3 regions of the Pseudoalteromonas sp. Angola-4 genome follow, and region 3 is predicted to be linked to each of the others. Evidence: predicted binding sites of a transcription regulator. Region 3 holds the regulator's gene; each other region holds the start of a gene.
The links. Region 3 encodes LexA, which represses DNA repair genes until DNA is damaged. Its sites were predicted from a motif close to TACTGTATNNNNATACAGTA; they were not measured.
Positions count from the first base shown of each region.

Region 1 (7,581 bases), on a different contig from region 3:
CTTATTGTTAGAGTAGATGCCACCCGCGTACGCCAAATACTCATTAACTTAATCAATAATGCGGTTAAATTTACCGAAAAGGGCGAAATAGTGGTTAGTGCCTGGACCGAGTGGGTTGAAGGCCAAGAAATGCTATTTTTTAGTATTAAAGATTCAGGCATGGGGATTGCCCCTGAAAAACAAGCATTAATTTTTAAACCCTTTGAGCAAATAGCCGATGTAGAATCGCGCTCTGTTGGCGGAGCAGGCTTAGGCCTTGCTATTTGTGCCGAGCTATTAGCGCGTATGCACGGCAGTATTGATTTAACCTCTAGAATGGGCGAAGGCTCTACCTTTACTATTTCGGTGTACCCAGGTGATATAAGTGAAGTAGAACGCCAAGTATTAAACTTTAGTAGTGGCTCGCAACTACAGACAAAATCAGCACCATGCAAAGTGACCGGCCGCGTATTAGTGGTTGATGATTTACGCGATTTACGCATGTTAGTTGGCCATATGATTAGCACATGTGGTGCGCGTGTAGACTACGCCGAACATGGCCAGCAAGCGCTTGAAAAAGTAAGAATTGCCGAGGCGTATCGCTCACCTTACGACATTATTTTTATTGATATACATATGCCTGTAATGGGCGGTAAAGAAGCGACAATAGAGCTTAGAAAAATGGGCTACACAGGCCCAATTATTGCGCTTACTGCCGCCACTATGAAAGGCATACATGAAGAGCTTGCCGCCCTTGGCTTTAACGATGTAATACCAAAGCCCGTTGATAGCTCTTCTTTGTATCAATGCTTACAAGATTACTTAGTATCGCCAGAGCATGCGCCTCAAGCTAAAAACATTCACAGCGACAAAGCTGTAATAGAGAAAAAACAGCGCTTTTTATTGGTTGAGGACGACCAAGATGCAGCGCAAATTACGCAGTTGCTGCTAGAAAGTTTAGGGGTAGAAACCGTTATTACCTCAACGTGTGCACAGTGTTTACAAACCCTCAATCATGACCAACAATTTAATAAGGTATTGCTCGATATGCACTTACCTGACGGGCGTGGTGTAGATTTAGGTAAGCAAATTAACGAACGTTACCCTGACTTAAGCTTAGTGATTGTTAGTGGTGCAGAGCCCGATCCTAAGCAGATCAAAGATTTAAATATTAATCATGTACTTTTGAAACCGATTAACCTGAGCTTATTAGAAACCTTGATCAGCTCGTAATTTAGAAGTTATTTTATGCAGTCGATAAAACTAGAAAGTGAGTTATTAACACCCTCTAAAGTAGTATGCGTTGGGCGTAATTACACCGCGCATATTGCTGAGCTTAATAATGAGCTACCAGATCAAATGGTATTGTTTAATAAACCGAACAGTGCGCTTTCGTCTACCTTATTTGCTACGCACAATAACGACACACTGCACTATGAAGCCGAGCTGTGTTTTGTTATTAAAAATAATGAGTTGGCAGGCGTAGGTTTAGGGTTGGATTTAACTAAACGTACCGTGCAAAGTAAGCTTAAAAATAAAGGGTTACCGTGGGAGCGCGCCAAGGCGTTTAACGGCTCGGTATTATTAACGCCCTTTGTCGCTATAGCGGATGCTGAGCAGGCGTTTACGTTTGAGCTTAAAATTAACGATAACGTTATTCAACAAGGCGATACGCAATTTATGATACATAAGCCTAAAGATATTTTAAGTGAAATTAATGAGTTTATGCACTTAGAAAATGGCGATGTAATAATGACAGGAACGCCTGCAGGCGTAGGGGAAGTGCCTGCAAACAGCGTATTTACAGTAAGCTTGTATGCTAATTCGACCTGCTTGTTATCGCAAAGTTGGCAGGCGCAATAGGATTAAGTATTTGCTGTTGGTAATGCTTAGTAAACTGCGGAAAACTTTGCTCTAACCAAAAACGCTGACTATTTATATAAGCAGGCGATTGTAATACCTGCTTATGTAGCGCTTTATTTATTTTATTAAGCGCCTTGGTAGCAAAATCATTCGGTGCTCTTACTGCACACCCTATAGCCCCTAAAACAAACTCTCTGGGGTCTTCTTCAATTGGTAAACTGACTATATTTTTAAACTTACTGTGGTTGACAAAATAATCCCTCATAAACGGGTAGTCTATTGTGTAATCTAAAAAGCCGCGACTTAAGCGAGCAATAACAGCTTGGCTTTCATTTTCGCTGCTCCAGCTTAGCGATGCTTTATGATACACCGTGGTGTTTTCGATTATTTTATTAATTTTTGAAGTAAACTTGCGCGCTGCGGCTTGACCATACACATATTGCTCGTCTGACAATAAATGAATAAGTTTAATCGGGCTGCCATGCTTCGCGTGTATTTCTGGGGCAAGTTGTTGAGTGGTTAAAACCGAAAAAGGCGGGTAAACTGTGGTTGGGGTAGAAAACTGTAACACCCCATTGGCCGTTTTTTTATGAATAACACACGGAAAGCATACATTATCGCCTTCATTTAAGTGCTTATTAATTCGCTCTTGCGGCACGATTAGTCGCGTATGTTTTACATCATCAATACTGTTAATTAGTTGCTCGGTGAGGTTGTCACAAATACCGCCTTGCGGCGCATGCGAATCTTTATCCATATGAAACGGGGGCGTGTAACTTTGTAACCATACAATTTCTTCAATTGGGTGAGTATTGTCAGCGTACCCGTAACGCATTAAACCACCTAGCACACCGAAAAATATAATTACATTTCTAAGCATAACTCACTAAAAACAATCATTTTAAGGTAACTTTAGTATAGTTTTACTTTGTATATGTTCAAATGTAAGAGAGAAAAAGGCAGTAAAAAAAACTGCCTATTATTTGGGTTTAATATGGCTGCGGGTAATCTTTAAAAATAGTGCCAATTTCAGTTAGCGTGTCGTCGCTTAAAGTTATGCTAAAAGCGTCAATGTCTTCTTTTAATTGGGCCATGCTGGTCGCACCAATAATTGACGAGGTAACGCCATCGACTTGATTACACCAAGCAAGTGCCAATTGGGCTGGGGTTATGCCGCTTGCGTGTGCAAGCTCTACATAACGCTGCGTGGCTTTTTGCGCGTTAGGGGTATCTCTAAAAATGCCATTGCGCTGCATAAATGTCCAACGCGAGCCCGCTGGGCGCGCGCCGTTTAGGTATTTACCCGTTAGCAAGCCAGCAGCAAGCGGCGACCAAGGTAAATAAGCAATGTCTTCATGGATACACTGCTCAATTAAGTAGGGCCAATCTTTAGCGTGCGCTAGGCTAAACTCGTTCTGAATAGACACCATACGCGGTAAGTTATGCGCTTTTGCTAAATTTAAAAATTGGCTAATGCCCCATGGGGTGTCATCTGAAAGGCCACAATATTTTATTTTCCCAGCTTTAACACACTCATCAAGGCCCTCTAAAATATCAAGCATACCCGCCTGTTGTTGCTCAGTATCTACGTCACTAAAAGTGAGTTTACCTGGCCACTGCCTGCCAAAATGTGGGGTAGAGCGATTAGGCCAATGCAATTGGTATAATTCTATGTAGTCGGTTTGTAGGCGTTTAAGCGAGTTATCTACGGCCTCAATGACAGCGCTGCGTGTTATATCGCCGCCATCTCGTACCCACGACAAGCCATTGCCTGCAATTTTGGTCGCCAATACAATATCACTGCGCTTTTGCGCATTGCGACTTAGCCAGTTACCTATAATTTGCTCTGTTTTACCGTAGGTCTCTGGTGAAGGAGGAACGGCATACATTTCGGCAGTATCTATAAAATTAACGCCTTGTGCCAAGGCATAAGCTATTTGCTCATCGGCGTCTTGTTGGGTATTTTGTTTACCCCAAGTCATGCTGCCTAAGCATACTCTAGAAACATCAACACCGCTGCTGCCTAACGGACTGTATTGCATTTAAAATCCTTAAATTATGTAAGATCTTGAGAGTGGATAATTAATACCAATTCGCAATAAGCCTACTTAAGCGAATTGGTGTAGTGCCGATAGTAATGGCTCTGAAATCGCCGCTTTTTGTCCTGTTTTAAAGTCAAACATAACAACTTGAGAATAGCCTGTGGTAGTAATAGCTTGCTGAGCATGGCTAAATACAGAGTAATTCATCATAAAACGGTCGCTTTTTATATCTGAAATAGTAATACCTACGGTTAAGGTATCAGGGAAGGTCACTGGACGTTTATAGCGAATATTGTTTTCACTAATCACCGGGCCTATTCCACCTGGTTTTATCGTATCAAACTGATTTATTTTATTTAGAAAATCGATACGCGCAATTTCAAAATAACGCAAGTACACCACGTTGTTAACATGTTGTAGGGCGTCCATATCGGCCCATGCTACGGTGATATCGGTATGAATAGGGTGCTGATCTTTGAACCTTTGCATGTATGTGTACTCTTAGTTTTAAATGAATGAGGTTATCAATATGGTGTTTGTAGCTCAAGACAATAAATGCCATGTTTTTTTATAAGATGATTGTACCTATTTATTTTTAGGACTACAGTTAAATAACACAGACAACACACACACGAGAACACACATGCAAAATATAATTAATTGGGCTTTAGCCAGTTTAGTTTTTATAGCGTCTTTTGCTTGCTATGCAATGGGTAATGCCTCCGGCGGCATAATGCTTTTAGCTGCGGGGTTTTTATTGGAGTTTGTTTTTTGGCTACATTGCTTTAAAAAATCAAAGCGCTTTAAGCAGCCGTTTTAAAAAAGCTGTTTAAAGCTTGCACGGTTTAACGCGCTACACCTAGTAGCGCTTTTAACTTTAGCAAGTTAAACAGGCTTTAATGGACTTGCTTAATTAAAGTGAATCCTTAATAATGGCTGTATAAATAAACAGTTGTTATGTGGTAATGAAAAAGTTTATTCATATCGACATGGACTGCTTTTATGCAGCGGTTGAAATGCGCGATAACCCCAAACTTGCCAGTGTGCCTTTAGCGATTGGTGGTAATAGCCGTCGTGGTGTGCTCTCTACAGCAAATTATATAGCGCGCGAATATGGTGTTCGCTCGGCTATGTCTAACTACCACGCTAAGCAACTATGCCCCGATTTAGTTATTGTGCCCGGGCGCATGGCGGTTTATAAAGAAATTTCTAACCAAATACGCGCTGTATTTAAACGCTATACCGACCAAATAGAGCCGCTGTCGCTTGATGAAGCTTACCTAGATGTAACCAACAGCACCGCATGCAAAGGCAGCGCAACGCTTATTGCTCAGCAAATTAGAGCAGATATTTATAACGATACCGGTCTTACCGCCTCTGCCGGAGTTGCCCCCATTAAGTTTATTGCCAAAATAGCCAGTGACGAAAATAAACCCAATGGCCAATTTGTGGTTTTGCCGGATGAAGTTGATGCGTTTTTAAATAATTTACCGCTAGGTAAAATCCCTGGTGTGGGCAAAGTAACCCTCGAAAAGCTTAATTTAAAGGGGTTATACACAGGTAAAGACGTTCGCGAGAAAGGCGTTAATTGGATGCAGCAGCACGTGGGGAATTTTGGTGTATCGCTTTATCAAAAATGTGCTGGCGAATATATTGGTAAAGTAACCACTGAGCGAGTGCGTAAATCCCTTAGTGTTGAACACACCTATGAATACAATAAAAATAGCTTACAAGAATGTTTAGATCAGTTACCTAAATTACTGGAAGAGCTAACAGCGCGCCTTAATAAGCAACAGCTACAAAATCGTATTAATAAGCTAAGTGTAAAAGTGAAGTTTGCAAACTTTGTTGTTACCTCAGCGGATCAAGCTCATCATCAATTAAATACTGCTATTTTTACTGAATTACTCTCTAAGGCGTATCAACGCGGTATGCAGCAACCGGTGCGTTTATTAGGTATTGGAGTGGGTGTTAAAAATGAACCTAATTTAAATTTGCAACTGAGTATTCTTGATTAACTACACGCTTTTTTGCAATTTAGAGTGCTTTAGCAAAGTAATTTAAACGTGGTATAAGCAGGGGCTGCCTTTACAAAAAACTATATAGTGGTTGTTAATTTCTTCTTAAAACACTGAGTCACTTTAGTTAGCTGTAAAACCAAGTTGCCAGATTAAAATGAGCTGATCGCAGTTGGCTGGTTTTGTGTTTTTATATCAACGATAATAGCCCCTTATGTTTTCTAACAGGAGTTTTACTTATGGCATATCCTCAAGCGATAGCTGCACAATCACTTAGTGCAAGCTTTGACTCATTTTCTCACGATGCACTTATTATAATTAGTGATGACTTTTCTCAATTAGCCAATAACTCATTAAGTGATGCTATCGAATCACACGCTAAAGTAGATTCTCGTATTGGTAAACAAGTTACGTTTTTAGTGGTTGATAATGTACGCGTTGTTTTAGCGCCTACTGGGCCGCTTAACCGCGATTACGATGATGTAAGACGCTACTTTGATGCCGCTAAGCTAGCGATTAACGAAGCAAAAGCCGCGGGTAGTGTAAACCCTGCTATTTACTTACCAAAATTACATACAGATGCGCGTTACCAGCATGCATTAGAAGTGGCGTATTTAGGCGCATGCCAAGCATTATGGCAACCTTTAGAGGCGCGCGAATACCACGGCGAAAGCATTGAGCCTATTACGCAAATTGGTTTAATAGATGCAAATGAGCAAACAGTTAAAGCTGTAAATGCAATTGCAGCAGGGCAATATGCAGCACGTGACTTATGCGGTACTGAGCCTGAACGTATGGCGCCACCACGTTTTGCTGATTACTGTGTTGAGCTTTTTAAAGGCTCTAAAGTAGCGGTTGATGTGATTGACGATATTAACACGATAGATAAAAACTACCCTATGCTTAGCACTGTTGCGCGCGCATCTTATGCGGTTGAGCGCCATCATCCACGTGTTGTTAAGCTAGAATACGTTCCAGAAGGTGAAGTAACGCGCACGCTAATGTTTGTTGGTAAAGGCTTAGTATACGATACCGGCGGCGCCGATTTAAAAGTAGGCGGTTACATGGCGGGTATGAGCCGCGATAAAGGTGGGGCTGCATCCGTTGCGGGCTTTATGAAAGCCGTGGCAGATTACCAACCTAAAGGCGTTAAAGTTATTTCTTACTTAGCTGTGGTCCGTAATTCAATTGGCTCAGATTGTTTTGTACCAGATGAAATTATCACTAGCCGTGAAGGCGTACGTGTACGCATTGGTAACACCGATGCAGAAGGGCGTTTAGCTATGGGTGACCTACTTAGCGAAATGAAAGATGTAGCTAAAGGTGAAGTTAACCCAACACTGTTCACCGTGGCAACCCTTACAGGCCATGCGGCACGTGCTATGGGCCCTTACGGAGCATATGTTGAAAACGGACCTGCACGTAGCGCTAATACCTCTCGTCAAATAGCGGATTGTGGTGATTTATGGGCAGATGCAGCTGAGGTTTCTCGCTCTCGCCGTGAAGATTACGACTTTATCAAACCGCGTACCCTCGCTGATGATGTTTTATCAAGCAATAATGCGGCCTCTGCTGTTACAGCCCGTGGGCATCAATTCCCTATGGCGTTTTTAGCCGTTGTTGGTGGGCTTGATAAACACGGTAACGACTCTGAGCAGCCGCTTCCTTATGTACATATG
Region 1 is NZ_JAQREK010000011.1:102,176-109,756, forward strand. It holds gene PSH48_RS13625 (ATP-binding response regulator) at 1-1,212, shown strand, start outside; gene PSH48_RS13630 (fumarylacetoacetate hydrolase family protein) at 1,228-1,842, shown strand; gene PSH48_RS13635 (ABC transporter substrate-binding protein) at 1,799-2,677, opposite strand; gene PSH48_RS13640 (aldo/keto reductase) at 2,832-3,884, opposite strand; gene PSH48_RS13645 (acyl-CoA thioesterase) at 3,951-4,373, opposite strand; gene dinB (DNA polymerase IV) at 4,850-5,902, shown strand; gene PSH48_RS13655 (M17 family metallopeptidase) at 6,142-7,581, shown strand, end outside.
Region 1: the regulator LexA is predicted to act here: its motif matches at 4,819-4,838, upstream of dinB (DNA polymerase IV).

Region 2 (7,581 bases), on a different contig from region 3:
GCTAGATTACAACATTGAATTTGCTGGTAACCCTGATTTAGAAGCAGAAGAGTCAGAATCATGGAACGTTGGCTTTATTTGGGCACCTTCTGCTGAGTTTGGTTTAAGCGTAGATGTGTGGAGTATTACCCAAGATAATAAAATTGATGAACAAGAATTTGGCCCAATTTATAACTCTGAGTGTAATAACCAAGATAGCACGGTGTGTGTACGCTTAGCACCTAGTGGTGGCAATAGCTTAGGCACCATTCAAAAAATATACAGCACCTTTGAAAACGTCTCTTCGCAAGAAGTGTCAGGTGTTGATTTATCAGCAAATTACAACCATTCGCTGGATGATTTAGGCTTACTTAAATTTAACTTAGAATGGGCGTACCAAAACAAGTTTGAAAAAGACGGCCGCGATTACACGGGTGAATACAATTACCCAGAGCACCGCTGGATTTTCTCTACTAACTGGGAAATTGGCCAATTTAATACCAACGTAAATATTAGCTACGTAGGCGAGTTTGAAGATACCCCAGATATAGACTTTGACGGTAATTTAGACTTTGATAGCAATACATCGCGTATGGTTGACTCGCAAGCATTGGTAGATTTACAAACATCTTACCGTGTAAGTGATGCAACTAAAGTGTCGCTTGGTGTAAATAACGTATTCGACGAAGAGCCACCATTTGCCATTGGTGATGGCGATGCCGACCTTTACGGGTATGCATCGGGCGTACACAACCCACGTGGTCGTTACTTCTACACTAAAGTAACCTTCTCGTTTTAATTTAATATAGCCCATTATTAAATGGGCTATGCTAAAAACAAAAAAACCGCCATATGGCGGTTTTTTTTATTAAAACGTAGGGGCTAAATTATAGCTCGCCTTCGTTCTCAGATAGGAACTTAGCAACACCTTCAGGGCTTGCGTCCATACCTTTTTTACCTTCTTCCCAACCAGCAGGACATACTTCGCCGTTTTCGCTGTGAAATGCTAGCGCGTCAACCATGCGGATCATTTCGTCGATGTTACGACCAAGTGGTAAGTCGTTCACTACTTGGTGACGTACGTTACCTTCTTCATCGATTAGGAAAGAGCCACGAAATGCAACGCCCGCTTCAGGGTGCTCAACATCGTATGCTTTACAAATTTCGTGCTTAACGTCTGCAACTAGTGCGTATTGAACTTTACCAATACCGCCGTCTGCTACAGCAGTGTTACGCCATGCGTTGTGTGAGAATTGTGAATCGATAGAAACACCAATTACTTCTACGCCACGCTTTTGGAATTCTTCGTAACGCTTATCAAAAGCGATAAGTTCTGAAGGACATACAAACGTGAAATCTAGTGGGTAAAAGAAGATTACTGCTTTTTTACCTTTAATTGTTTCATGAAGGTTATAGCTATCTACAATTTCACCATTACCTAGTACAGCTGCAGCGGTAAAGTCTGGTGCCTGGCGGCCTACTAATACACCCATTTTATTCTCCAAATATTTTGAGTTTGTTGTCGATTGCATACGCAATGCTGATACTTATATGGGCGCTAAAAATTAAAAAACAATAGCGCCAACACATAATTACGTGGAATTTTAAATTTAATAAGGAAAAAAGAACAATCGTATTTAGCGATGTGCACAATCGAAAATACCGAACAGATATTAAAACTTTATTACGCCTATAAAAAAACCTGCATTTGCAGGTTTTAAAAATGGGCTAATCCATGATGTCGGAAGGCATATCGCCTTTAATATTTTGCCAGATTTCACCGGTTTGATGGCCAAACTTACGCATCATTGAAATCGCGCCATCATGCTCACGGTTTTCAGCCAATACTGTTAGGTCTTTATAAAATTGACGTGCTAACTGGCGAGTGCCTGCGTCTGAGAAATAATGACAACCAATTTTAAAGTAAAACCCTCTAAAACCGTTAAGTATAAGTACGTAAATGCGGTTATTACCTGCGACAGCTAATTCGTGGTGTACTTTGTAATCGTAATCTGCAAAAGCTTGCGCAGTGTCTTCAAGTTCATCGCTTTTTGATAAAATCTCAATAACACGCTCAGGGTTAAGCTTTATCGCCGCACGGGTATAAATAGCACTAATATTAGTACGTGCAGATAATAATTGATCGGTCAGCTCTGGCATTTTGTCTTCATCTAAGCGCGCCAGCGTTTCGAGTATGTTTAAACCCGATGTTTCCCAAAAGTTATTCACTCTGGTTGGCTTGCCGTGCTGAATAGTTAGCCAGCCATCGCGTGCTAAACGTTGCAGTACTTCACGTAAGGTTGTTCTGGTTACACCAATTAACTCAGAAAGCTCACGCTCTGCAGGTAGAATTGAACCTGGAGGGAAATCGCCGTTCCAGATAGATTCAACTATATACTCTTCAGCAAATCCTGCTGGGCTTTTAGCTTTAAAAATTCTCATTCAATTCCCACTCGAATTAATCACAACTCATCGTTTTATACGAATAACTGACAGATTGTACCAGATGAAATATAACTAACAAGTAAACTCGTTGATATAAGTGCCAACCAACCGCTGAAAATTTCGCAATAGTAAATAATAAAATTCAACATGCTTAAATTAGGCCTAATTAGCTAAATAAATTAACCCTATTCATAGTAGGTACATTAATACTATTGCTGTTTTTGCTTCACCATTGCATTACTACAATAATTCCCGTGTGCGGCAACAAGCACATTCAAAATATTGCATACAGCAGAGCCTGTTAACTGTAACGTTTAATCAAGCCTTTTTAGCGTACCAATCTTATATTACATGTTTACTTAGCAAATTAAGCTTGACCTTTCCCTAAATAGGATTGGCCATAACCGCTTATTAATTTCATCTTAAAAAAAGCGACTTCGGTAGCTTTTTTACCCTTTTTGTTGCTCGTTACTTTATCCTAGTACATAATTCAACGTCTTATTTCAATGCGGATTTTTTATGAACTGGCTAGCACAACTCCCTACTCAACGTACTCCATGGCTACTATTTACAGGCATTGTATTTTTATTAGAAGTCACCGCACTGTTTTTTCAATACCAGATGGGACTTGCTCCATGCATTATGTGTATTTATCAGCGAACTGCGGTATTAGGCTTATTAGGGGCAGGCATTATTGGCGCAACTAAACCACAAAGTAAATTAGTACGCGCTATCGCTTATTTAGTGTGGGGTGTATCAAGTGTGTGGGGTTACTTTATTGCACGTGAACACATTGAAATGCAAACAACCACCGATCCCTTTGCATTTAGCTGTGAGTTTGAGCCAAACTTTCCTTCATTTATGCCATTGCATGAATGGATCCCAAGCTTTTTTCAAGCCACAGGGGATTGCGGTAATATCGATTGGCAATTTGCGGGATTAAGTATGCCAGCATGGATGGAAATACTATTTGCGTTATTTACTATCACGCTTTTTGTACTTGTTACCACTCGCTTACTTACTAAAAAGACTATTTAATATGTTTACGTTTTTTACCAGTCAGCTGCCTGAACTAAAGCACCTTAAAGTGAGGCAGCGACAAGCCGTTGTTGCTATTGCGCTAAGTATGCTACCTGCCACCGATAGAGTGTTATTAAGAATAGTAAAGCTGATATTGCTCAGCCCATTGTTTTTGTTATTTACTGTTTTTAAAGGGTGGGAACTCATTCCCTTTTTAATTTTAGGTGGCCTGTTTTACCCGCTTTTAACCACCCCGATTGAAATAAACTTCGCTAAAAAATATTTAGCCAAAGCACTTGAGCAGTATTCACAGGGCGCTTAGCGCCCTGCCTATTATAAAGACACTTTTCCTTCTAGTTTAGCTACAAGCTTTTTACCTATTCCTTTTACGTTAGTTAAATCGCTCAGCTGGGAAAATTCACCATTTTCAACCCTGTAATCAACAATAGCCTGCGCTTTTTTCTTACCTATACCAGGCAACTTGGCCAGCATTTCTGAGTCGGCACTATTAATATTAATAACTGGCGCTTGCGGCATTTCAACCATAGGCTTATCTTCAACAGGGTTAGCGTGGGTAAACGCGCTAAAGCTTAAAAAGCTAATAATAAGTAGCGTTAATAGATTTTTCATTTGTTATTCCTTATTTTTGTTTATACCAAAGCGTTATAGTTAAACGGCTAATTTGGCTTTAAACATGTGCTTAATTTTTATTTGAGGAAATAATGTTAAATAAGGAGCAACGCGCATCACTTATATTATTTCCAGTGCATAATCACCTAAATCCGAAAACCTAAAATGCAGCTGGTACAACAAGTGATTGCTTAACTAAAGTAAAGTTACGCTTTTTTGTCAAATTGATGACAAGCTAAAAATGCACCGAATACTTGCAATTTTACACACAAACATTTACTGTATATAAAAACAGTGACCTACGGGTCAGTAACCACATTACCACGCAATCAAGCAGGAGAGATCATGGCTGTTGTTGTTAAATATGTTGTAGAACGAAACGGAGTTGAGCGAATGACGTTTACTACTAAAAAAGAAGCGGATGCCTATGACAAAATGCTCGATATAGCAGAATCGCTTGAAGTAATGCTGGAAAAAGTAGATGTGCCACTGAGCGAGCAACAGGTTGAATCGCTTGCGCTTGAAATTGCAAAGAGTAAAGATGACTTTATGGCGGTGTTAAAAGGCGCAAAAGAGCCCACAACAAAAGGTACAGCTAAAGCTAAAAAAGCCGACAACGTAGCATCAATAAAAGATAACGACGAGCAACAAGCTAGCTAATTTGTGACTATTTTAAATAAAGGGCTGCTACTAAATAGCAGCCCTTTTTTATTAATTTTTGAACAGTTACAAATTTTTTCTGGCTTTTTAGACTGAAATTGATACATTAATCCGGTTAATAGCGAGTGTTTATGTGCCATGTCAGTATTTATTAAGTCTTTTTACCAAAAATTTTTCCCAGCCCGTCAGTTGCTTATTCGTCAAAATGGCGAAGTTAAGCATGTTGTTTTGGCGCCTTGGTTTCAGCTTTTTACAGTACTGCTTATTTTAGGCACTATTACTTGGGTCGGTATTTCTAGTTTTCGTGTTTATAGCCAAACAAATAAAATTACCGACATAGAACAAAGCCAAATTGACAAACAACAAGTGTGGCAAAAGCAGGTCCAAGAACAAAAAGCACTGCACGCTAAGCAATTAGAACAACTTGCTGTACTAGAGCAAAAGCAAGCACTTTTGCAAGGTATGATTGAATCCCTCCCCGCATCTATTAGTAAAGAGACAATAAAACTAGAAGAACAACTTGAGTCGCCTGTTAATCAAGACAAAGGCGAGTTTCATGAACCACTTGTAGATGAAGAGCCGAAAGACAAACATGCCAGCCTTCTAACGCCAATCACTTTTGCCGCACGTTACGAGCGCTTAAATAAATACTACGAGCACAATTTTGCGCTTATTGATGCGCAAATTAATAAACGCCATGATGCAATTTTAGCGATGTTAAAAGGCGCAGGCTTAGAATCAGCCCTTGAACAACATTTAGCACTGGGCGCACAAACCAGTGCGCAAGGTGGCCCGTTAGATGTATTTGACGAAACTAAAATACCAGGGCAGTTTTTAGCCATTGTTGATAAGCTATTATTACTTAACAACCTTGAAAACTTTTTAACAGAGCTGCCTAACTCACTGCCCTTGCCTGCGGCTAAATACTATATTTCGAGCAACTTTGGGTTACGTAAAGATCCGATGAACAACCGCCGCGCTTTTCACAAAGGTGTTGATTTAGCCGGCTGGCATAAAACCGAAATTTTTGCCCCTGCTGATGCACGTGTATTGCGCGCTGGTAAAAATGGCGGCTATGGTAACTTTATCGAGCTAGAGCACAAAAATGGCTTGGTCACCCGTTTTGGCCACTTAAATAAAATTAAAGTGAAAAAAGGCCAAACAATTGCTAAAAATGAGGTAATTGGATTAATGGGCAGTACTGGCAGAAGTACCAGCACCCACTTACACTATGAAGTGTTACTCGATGACAAACATGTCAATCCTCTAAAAATAACAAAGGCGCTTTCTCGTGTTCGGTAAAAAAAAGCAACCAAGTAGTCAAACTACGTTAAAAAGAGTAAATCATACCCCTTCTATTATTTCTGAAGATGTGCGCTTAACTGGCACACTTACCAGCCAAGGCGAAGTGCAGCTAGATGGCCGAATTGATGGCGATATAAAGGCAGAGCACCTGGTAATTGGCTCTACCGGCATTGTTGAAGGTGTGGTTGAAGCTAAAAGTGTCATTGTAAAAGGCAAAATTATTGGCTCACTAAACGCAAGTGAAGTGAATATTCAAAGCAGCGCTCACGTACATGGCGATGTTTTTCACGATACACTAAGTATTGATGCTGGAGCCATTATTGAAGGCAGCTTAAAACAGCGCTTTGAAAAAGAAGAACCGGAACTTATTAGCGAAGATTTAAAGCCGGCTAAAGAAGTAAAAACTTTGCTTGATGATGCTGATAGCGACTTGTCATTTGTTAATAAGCAAGCCGCTGATAAAGCCAAATCTAATTAAGAGCTCATTACTTTTTTTCGGTTATGTACATCGTAATATCTGCAGTGAACACCAGTTCATTGCGGGTATTGTAAAGCTTAACTGGCACCACTAAATCTTCTTTATCTACCCATTGGCGAGGCAAGTCGATTTCTGCAATAGCAGTTACATCGGTATCAACCTTTGCTAAATAGTGTACCGTCATTCCTTTTGGGATCCAGCGATGCGTTTTATAAGGCACGGTGGCATCTACCATTACACCAGCGCACAGCTCAGCTAAGTTACATTGTGCAATAGCATGAATAGTCCCAATATGGTTATGCACACTACGGCGGTTTTTTACGACAGCGCTACAGTGCCCTTCTCTTAAATCGAGCACGTAAGGTTTCATTGAGCCAAAATACGGGGCTTTTATGCATACCGCTTTGCTAAACAGCCAATTGCCAAAAGGTAAGCGTTTAAATTTAAGCCAGGTTTTTAAAAGGGCTGATTTATTACTCATTGTTATTTCCCATTTTGTGTTTATAAATTCAAATTAACACATCAGACCAGTTAAAAAAAGCGCAATTCACTGTGCTGTTAATCCTAATGTCATGAAATATTTATCACAATAAAGCGTGGCTCACTCATAAGCCCTTTCTTTTTTATATGCGGGCACCTAAAATAGCCAGCAAAAGGAGACCTAATGCAAACACAGCCCGCTAAACCTAACTTAATTTTATTACTCATCTTAGCGTTACTCGTAATATTTTGCCCTATGGCAATTGATATTTATCTTCCCGCTTTTCCAACTATTGCCACGCAATTTAACGTAACCGAACAACAGGTTCAGCAAACAGTGGCTATTTTTATGCTTACTGTGGGTTTAGGGCAATTAATTGCAGGGCCGCTTGCTGATAAGTTTGGCCGAAAGCCGGTAGCGGTTGTAGGTGTTAGCTTGTATGCAGGCTCTGCCTTGCTTGCCTACATGGCGCCCTCTTTTGCTGTATTAATGTTTGCACGCGCTCTGCAAGGGTTAGGCGCATGTGCTACGTTTGTTGTTGCTTTTGCTATTGTACGTGATAAATACGGCAGCGAACGTAGCG
Region 2 is NZ_JAQREK010000001.1:201,215-208,795, reverse strand. It holds gene PSH48_RS00970 (TonB-dependent receptor) at 1-778, shown strand, start outside; gene PSH48_RS00965 (peroxiredoxin) at 867-1,472, opposite strand; gene fadR (fatty acid metabolism transcriptional regulator FadR) at 1,708-2,421, opposite strand; gene dsbB (disulfide bond formation protein DsbB) at 2,944-3,462, shown strand; gene PSH48_RS00950 (DUF6170 family protein) at 3,464-3,766, shown strand; gene PSH48_RS00945 (ComEA family DNA-binding protein) at 3,778-4,074, opposite strand; gene PSH48_RS00940 (YebG family protein) at 4,420-4,734, shown strand; gene PSH48_RS00935 (M23 family metallopeptidase) at 4,873-6,036, shown strand; gene PSH48_RS00930 (bactofilin family protein) at 6,026-6,517, shown strand; gene PSH48_RS00925 (hotdog fold domain-containing protein) at 6,525-6,998, opposite strand; gene PSH48_RS00920 (multidrug effflux MFS transporter) at 7,182-7,581, shown strand, end outside.
Region 2: the regulator LexA is predicted to act here: its motif matches at 4,352-4,371, upstream of PSH48_RS00940 (YebG family protein).

Region 3 (7,581 bases):
ACCACTACACCTGTTTTATTCCACTTTGTAGGCATTTCCTGTAATTGCTGCCAGCTCATTACGCCTTGGGTTTGCATGTTAGCTATAGCTGTTAGCTGTTGCTGCTTTTGCTCAGCCCTTGCTAATTGCCAATACCCTAAACGTACACATACCAGCACCACAGCTACCACAACGCAAAGTGCGATAAATGAGCTAAGCTTTTGTTTACGCCTTAAAATTAACTGCATAAAGGGTCAACCCAGTGATTATTAAAATTATTATTGTGCTGCTGTTACTATTTATACTTTTCAACTTGTTTAGAGCGCTATTTATTATGGTGACCGATAAATCTGGCGGTCGGCCTATGTCGCATTTTTTAGGCCGTCGCGTGCTGTTTTCTGTGGTGGTTTTGGTGATGGTGATAGCCGCTGTAAAACTTGGTTTTATAAAGGCTAATCACTCACCATTAGCCGTTACAACACATACACAAAAACAAATAAACACAGCCACACCACATCAACAAAATGCCAGTACCAAGCCGCTGCTTGAAACGCAAAATGTTTATCTTTCGTAAAGTGGCCTTTTAAAATACGCACAAATACAACAAACAAAATGATGGCGCCAAGGGTCACATGCATGCCATGAAAACCTGTCAGCAAAAAGAATGTATTCCCGTAAATGCCTGCATCTAGTGTTAAGTTTAAGTCGTTGTAGGCATAAATATATTCTTCTACCTGCAATGCTAAAAAGCACACACCCAATAAAATGGTTGCCCCTAGCATCACCTTTAGCGGTTTACGTTTATTGTTTTCAATGGCTACGTGAGCAAAGTGCAAAGTAACCGAAGACGCTAATAAAATAAGCGTATTAATAAGGGGTAAGCCTTGCCACCCCATAGCTTGCGTGGTTTCACCTGCTGGTGTGGTTAGTAGTGGCCATACGGCCTCAAAGGTCGGCCAAAGCACCTCGTTGGTCATCGCATTATTCCCAGCGCCGCCAAGCCAAGGCACCGACAGTATGCGGGCGTAAAATAATGCGCCAAAAAAGGCCATAAAAAACATAACTTCAGAGAATATAAACCAGCTCATTCCTTGTCGAAATGAGCGGTCCATTTGCGCTGAATATAAGCCCTGATCAGACTCGCTAATTACATTTTTAAACCAGCTAAAAATCATATACAGCAGCACTGCAATGCCTGCATATAGCAAGTACACACCGCTGCCCCCTTCACTTTCTAAGTTCATGACTGTTAAAGCTGCACCCACTGCAATAAAAAATAACGCCACCGCGCCCACTATGGGCCACGGGCTTTGCTCGGGTACGTAGTAGTTTTCATAATCTTGATTCATGTTACTTGCTCCTAGTTTTACACTAGACATGCAGGCTAGTTATTACTTGCTACTAGCTGCTCACTAATATCAAATACGGTGTACGATAAAGTTAGCTCTTCTACATCGCTCGGCAGTGCAGTATCAACATAAAAAAGCAGCTTAAACTCAAGCTCTTCACCCGCTTTTAGGGGTTGTTGATCAAAGCAAAAGCACGCTATTTTATGTAAGTACTTGGCTGCCTTTCCGGGCGATACAGAAGGCACCGCTTGCATTACTTTATCGATATCACTGGTGTTTTTTGCGCTAAACATTACCTCACGCATGGCACCTGGTTTCACATCAACACTGTATTCTTTAGATTTAACAATAAACGGCGCACCACTTTGCGCATGGGTTGTAAAGCTCACACCTATTTCTCGATTTTGTGCAACCTGTGTACTTTGTTTAGCTTGTTCAAGCGACGGCTTGCCATTAAGCCCAGTTATGTCGCAGAACACGTCATATAAGGGCACTAAGGCAAATGCAAAAGCAAACATACCTATACAAATAAGAATTAGGCGCTTTAATAGCGGTGCATGTGTCATTATTTAATTTCCGGCGGCGTAGAAAAAGTATGATACGGCGCAGGAGAGTCCACTTCCCACTCTAAACCTTCAGCACCATCCCATACTTTTGCAGGGACTTTATCGCCCCCTCGGGCACATTTAATTACCACCGCCACAAAGAGTAACTGCGATAAACCAAAGGCAAACCCACCTATGCTTATGATTGCGTTAAAATCAGCAAACTGCAGGGCGTAATCGGGAATACGGCGCGGCATGCCTGCCAGCCCTACAAAATGCATAGGGAAAAACAATACATTTACGCTTACCAGCGACAACCAAAAGTGCCACTTAGCCAAGGCAATGTTGTACATGTTGCCCGTCCACTTAGGCAGCCAATAATAAGCCCCCGCCATAATCGAAAATATTGCCCCCGTAACTAACACGTAATGAAAGTGCGCCACCACAAAGTAAGTATCGTGATACTGAAAATCAGCAGGGGTTATAGCCAACATCAGCCCCGAAAAGCCCCCTAAAGTAAACAGCACAATAAAGGCAATACTAAATAGCATAGGCACTTCAAAACTTATTGACCCTCGCCACATAGTGGCTACCCAGTTAAATACTTTTACCCCTGTAGGCACCGATATCAGCATGGTCGCGTACATAAAAAATAGCTCGCCAGCAACGGGCATACCGGTCGTAAACATATGATGCGCCCACACTATAAAGCTCAGTAATGCGATAGAGGAGGTTGCGTAAACCATTGAGGCATAACCAAATAGTTTTTTACGTGAGAATGTAGGCACTATGGTCGAAATAATACCAAAAGCGGGTAAAATCATGATGTACACTTCGGGATGGCCAAAAAACCAAAATATGTGCTGAAACATCACCGGGTCGCCGCCGCCTGCCGCATCAAAAAAGCTGGTTCCAAAGTATTTATCGGTGAGCACCATAGTGACCGCTCCGGCCAATACGGGCATAACAGCAATTAATAAAAATGCGGTTATTAGCCATGTCCAAACAAATAATGGTAGCTTCATCCATGTCATGCCTGGGGCACGTAAATTAACAATGGTCACAATAACGTTTATTGCGCCCATAATTGAGCTAATCCCCATAATGTGCACTGCAAACACAAACATTGCGGTGTTGTCGTTACTGTACGTTGTTGAAAGCGGCGCATAGAACGTCCAGCCAAATGCGGGGCCGCCTCCAGGCATTAATAACGATGCCAATAAAATTAAAAAAGCGAAGGGTAAAATCCAAAAGCTCCAGTTGTTCATTCTGGGCAGTGCCATATCTGGCGCGCCAATCATAAGCGGTACCATCCAGTTAGCAAGTCCCGTAAAGGCTGGCATTACAGCACCAAACACCATAATTAAACCGTGTACTGTGGTCATTTGGTTAAAAAAGTGTGGGTCTACCAATTGTAATCCTGGCTGAAATAACTCAGCCCGAATAACCATGGCCATTGCACCACCAATTAAAAACATAGTCAGCGAAAAAATTAAGTACATGCTGCCAATATCTTTATGGTTTGTTGTGTATAACCAACGTTTAAAACCTTTGGCTGGGTGATGGCCGTGGTGAGCGTTATTGGCGTTAGGTTGTTCTACTATGCTACTCATTAGTTCGCCTCCGCATCAAGTGCTGCCTGAATTTCACTAGGTTGGATGACATCACCCGTTTCATTACCCCACGCATTACGTTTATAGGTAATTACCGCTGCAAGTTGTTTAATTGAGAGCTGCTTTGCAAATGCCTGCATTGCAGTTCCTGGGCGGCCATGAATCACTACATCAATGTGATCTTTTATATCACCCAAAACAATGGGGCTGCCTTTTAACGCAGGAAATACGCCCGGTAAACCCATACCAGTAGGTTGATGACACGCAGCGCAACTTGCCATATACACTTGCTCACCTAGTGTCATTAGCTCTTCTTTAGGAATTGTTGTCTCAAGCAATGCTGCATCAGCAAGTGCGGCTTTTTGCTTAGCTTGCTTAGCATCTGCAAGCCATGCGTTAAAGTCCTCTTGCGATTTAGCTTCAACCACCACGGGCATAAAACCATGATCTTTACCGCACAGCTCTGCACACTGTCCCCGGTAAATACCTTCTTCGTTAATGTTGGTCCACGTTTCGTTGATAAACCCCGGGTTGGCATCTTTTTTAACGGCAAAATCGGGGACCCACCAAGAGTGAATAACATCATCAGAGGTCATTAAAAAACGCACCTTTTGATTAATTGGCAGTACTAAAGGTTTATCAACCTCAAGTAAGTAATTAGGGTTTTTATTAGCAAGGTTGGCTATTTCGTCTTGAGGGGTAGATAAAATAGAGTAAAACTCTACGTCTTCGCCCATATATTCATAATGCCACTTCCACTGTGACCCTGTAATTTTAATGGTTAAGTCGGCCTTACTGGCATCTTCCATCGCAATGAGGGTTTTAGTGGCAGGGATTGCCATGGCAATTAAAATAACAAACGGAATGGCAGTCCAAAGAATTTCTACTTTGGTACTTTCATGAAATTGGGCAGGAACTGCCCCTTTAGATTTACGGTGATGAATCAGTGCCCAAAACATTATTGCGAACACTATCACCCCAATCACACAACATATTAAAAATATGGTCATGTGTAGCTGATATACATTATTACTTATATCGGTTACGCCCTTGCGCATATTGTATTGGCTATTAGCCAGCACTTGCTGCGGGAACATAATCAACACAAGCCACAAGGTAGAGGTCAGTTTACCCATGTGACGGCTCCTTTGATGCTATTGCGAATGCAAAGCGAAGAGGCATACGGCTTAAACGCCAATTCGTTATTTTTATTTTTTAACCAATCTTATTTTTGATTGGTATCGCTAGGACAACAAAAGGTTTGTGTATATTGTGTGTTCTCATAACTAAAAAGCTGTGAGTTATTGTTAGTCCAGCACATTAATGATTAGCTAAAAAACGTACAACAAGCAAGTTTTAGTATAAAAAACAATCAAGTGATATTTTAGTATTGACTAAATGACGGCGTATTAAATTGTTATTTAACAGCCAAGATACGAGCAAAATTAAGGGATGTAACACGCTTAGGAAGATAAAAGTATGAGTGAAAAAAAGTTTACAGCCTAAATAATTTTAGGGCGTTTTGAGACGGTGGAAGGTTTGTTTTTAAAACAAAAATGCACACTAAAAAGTGCGCATTTATAAATATTAATTAAAAATAGTTAAAAATTACATCCAATCGGCATTTCTTATTACGCCAACGGCTAACCCTTCAATATTAAACGATTCGTTTTCAAGGTCTACTTCAATTGGCGTAAACTCTTCGTTTTCGGCGTGTAATAATACTTTTCGGCCTGCTTTTTCTAGGCGTTTTACGGTTACGTCTTCATCTACTCGTGCAACCACAACTTGGCCGTTTTCTGCTGTTTGAGTACGGTGTACGGCAAGCAAGTCACCATCCATAATACCTATATCTTTCATACTCATGCCGTTAACACGCAGTAAAAAGTCGGCGGCTGGTTTAAACATGAGTGGGTCTATTTTACAGTGACTCTCAACATGTTCTTGCGCCAAAATAGGCGAACCCGCTGCAACTCTACCTATTAATGGCAGACCTAGTTGCTCTGGCTCTTCTTCTTCAACCAATTGAATACCACGGCTTGCGCCTGGTTTCATTTTAATAACACCTTTTTTGGCAAGCGCTTTTAAGTGCTCTTCTGCAGCATTGGCACTTTTAAAACCGAGTGTTTGCGCAATTTCGGCACGTGTAGGAGGCATACCAGTGTCTTTAATAAAAACTTTTATTAGTTCGAGTATTTGAGCTTGGCGTTTAGTTAATGGTCGCATACAACTGGTTTTCCATACAGTACATTTAACTGTGAGTATATACAGTTAAATAAAAATCGCAAATTTAAATTGTGCTTTAAAATAGCTAAATACACCGCGCCTGGATAAATTTTAGGTAATTGCAGACGTTCAGTATTTAAAATGCTATAAATTTGCTTTCAATATAAAGGAGTAATTATGAGTATTTGGCATCAACCCATCACATTAGAGCTTTGCAAACAGTTAGATGAGGGAATAAACGGCCAAGGCACGCTGATGAAAACCATGGGCATAGAAATAACCGAAATAGGAGATGATTACCTAGTGGCTACCATGCCTGCTATTCCTGAGCATCATAATCCTATTGGTATGGTACATGGTGGCGCAAATGTGGTACTTGCTGAAACCGTAGCAAGCTACGCCGCTAACTTTGTAGTGGACTTTACAAAATTTTATTGTGTTGGACAGGAAATTAGCGCCAGCCACTTAAAGGCCTCTCGAAATGGCACTTTAACCGCCGTTACTCGTGCATTTCATATTGGTAAGCGCAGTTCTGTATGGGAAATAAAAATAACCAATAGCCGCGGCGAGCTTTGCTGCGTATCAAAAATGACCGCAGCGGTTGTCGAGCGCAAATAGTTAACTATGGCTACTTTTCGATAGGGTAAATCGTTATTTCCATACCAGCGCCAATGGCAGATATACGTAGTAGTGTATCTGCATGTAGAGCTTGGTTAAAACACTTAGGTGACGTGCCCGACTCAAAGCCTATATCAAACGTTCTGCGCGAACAGCTTAGCCACTGCTTAAGCGCATTACGTGAACACGACTCTATTAATTCACATAAGTGGTTGATTGCTTTGTCTGGCGTGGTTATATCACCTGAGGCTTCAATACGCGCCAATTGACGATATTCGTCTTTGTCATAATGCAAAACCATCGCGTTTTTCTTTAAGTCTGCCACTAGGGCGCTAATATCTTGTTTAGACTCAAGCTCTAGATCTACATTTAAAAATTGAATTTCCGACATTGTCTGCTTTTTACCCTCTTATAGTTTCATCGCAAACTTTAACGCAGTTTTACTTTTATACCAAATCAACTAAGCGCTAAACATGGCTTTATTAATAGAAAATACCTGTTTAAACGCCATTGGCATCTAATTTGCCTTATAAAACGGGTTAGGCTAGTTACGCTTAATTTTACCGTTTATGTATGAAAGTTATACACACACTGCGTAATTAAACGCTTCAGGAGGACAATTATGGTAGATCATGGCCCGCAAATTAAAAACGACGATCAATACGATGCGCTTCGAGATGAAGGCATGAGCAAACAAAAAGCTGCGCGCATTGCTAATAGCAATACTCATAAAACCGCTGTTAAAGGCGGCAAAGCCTCAAAGTATGAGCAGCGCACTAAAAAGCAGCTGTACAATAAAGCTAAAGAGCTCGGCATTAGCGGCCGCTCAAAAATGAGCAAACAAGGGCTAATAAATGCCTTACGTGAGCATTAAACACAGCCTCACTGATTTTTTACCGCTCCTTTTTATTATTTTTATAAAGTTAGAGTAAGCTTATGAATAACTGCGACAAAATGCCGCAGTAAAAGCATGGGCTGCTGTAATACACTAACGCTAAAAATAATAAGAAGCACAAAATGAGAAAACAACTATTTAAGCGCGCTCGAAAACTACATAAGTGGCTAGGCTATTTACTTGCCTTACAAATTTTAGCTTGGCTTTTAGGCGGCTTAGTAATGAGCGCGATACCACTTGAATACGTACACGGTAAGCACCTTGCTAAGCGCACACTTACAAACCCATTTACTCAAGCAGACTACCCCACATCACTCGATAATATTACTGCCCAAGTGCCTAACCCCATGCAAATA
Region 3 is NZ_JAQREK010000015.1:33,200-40,780, reverse strand. It holds gene PSH48_RS15700 (SURF1 family protein) at 1-227, opposite strand, end outside; gene PSH48_RS21200 (DUF2909 domain-containing protein) at 242-553, shown strand; gene PSH48_RS15690 (cytochrome c oxidase subunit 3) at 453-1,328, opposite strand; gene PSH48_RS15685 (cytochrome c oxidase assembly protein) at 1,364-1,894, opposite strand; gene ctaD (cytochrome c oxidase subunit I) at 1,894-3,486, opposite strand; gene coxB (cytochrome c oxidase subunit II) at 3,486-4,622, opposite strand; gene lexA (transcriptional repressor LexA) at 5,095-5,712, opposite strand; gene PSH48_RS15665 (PaaI family thioesterase) at 5,890-6,330, shown strand; gene PSH48_RS15660 (hypothetical protein) at 6,341-6,721, opposite strand; gene PSH48_RS15655 (DUF7218 family protein) at 6,953-7,204, shown strand; gene PSH48_RS15650 (hypothetical protein) at 7,348-7,581, shown strand, end outside.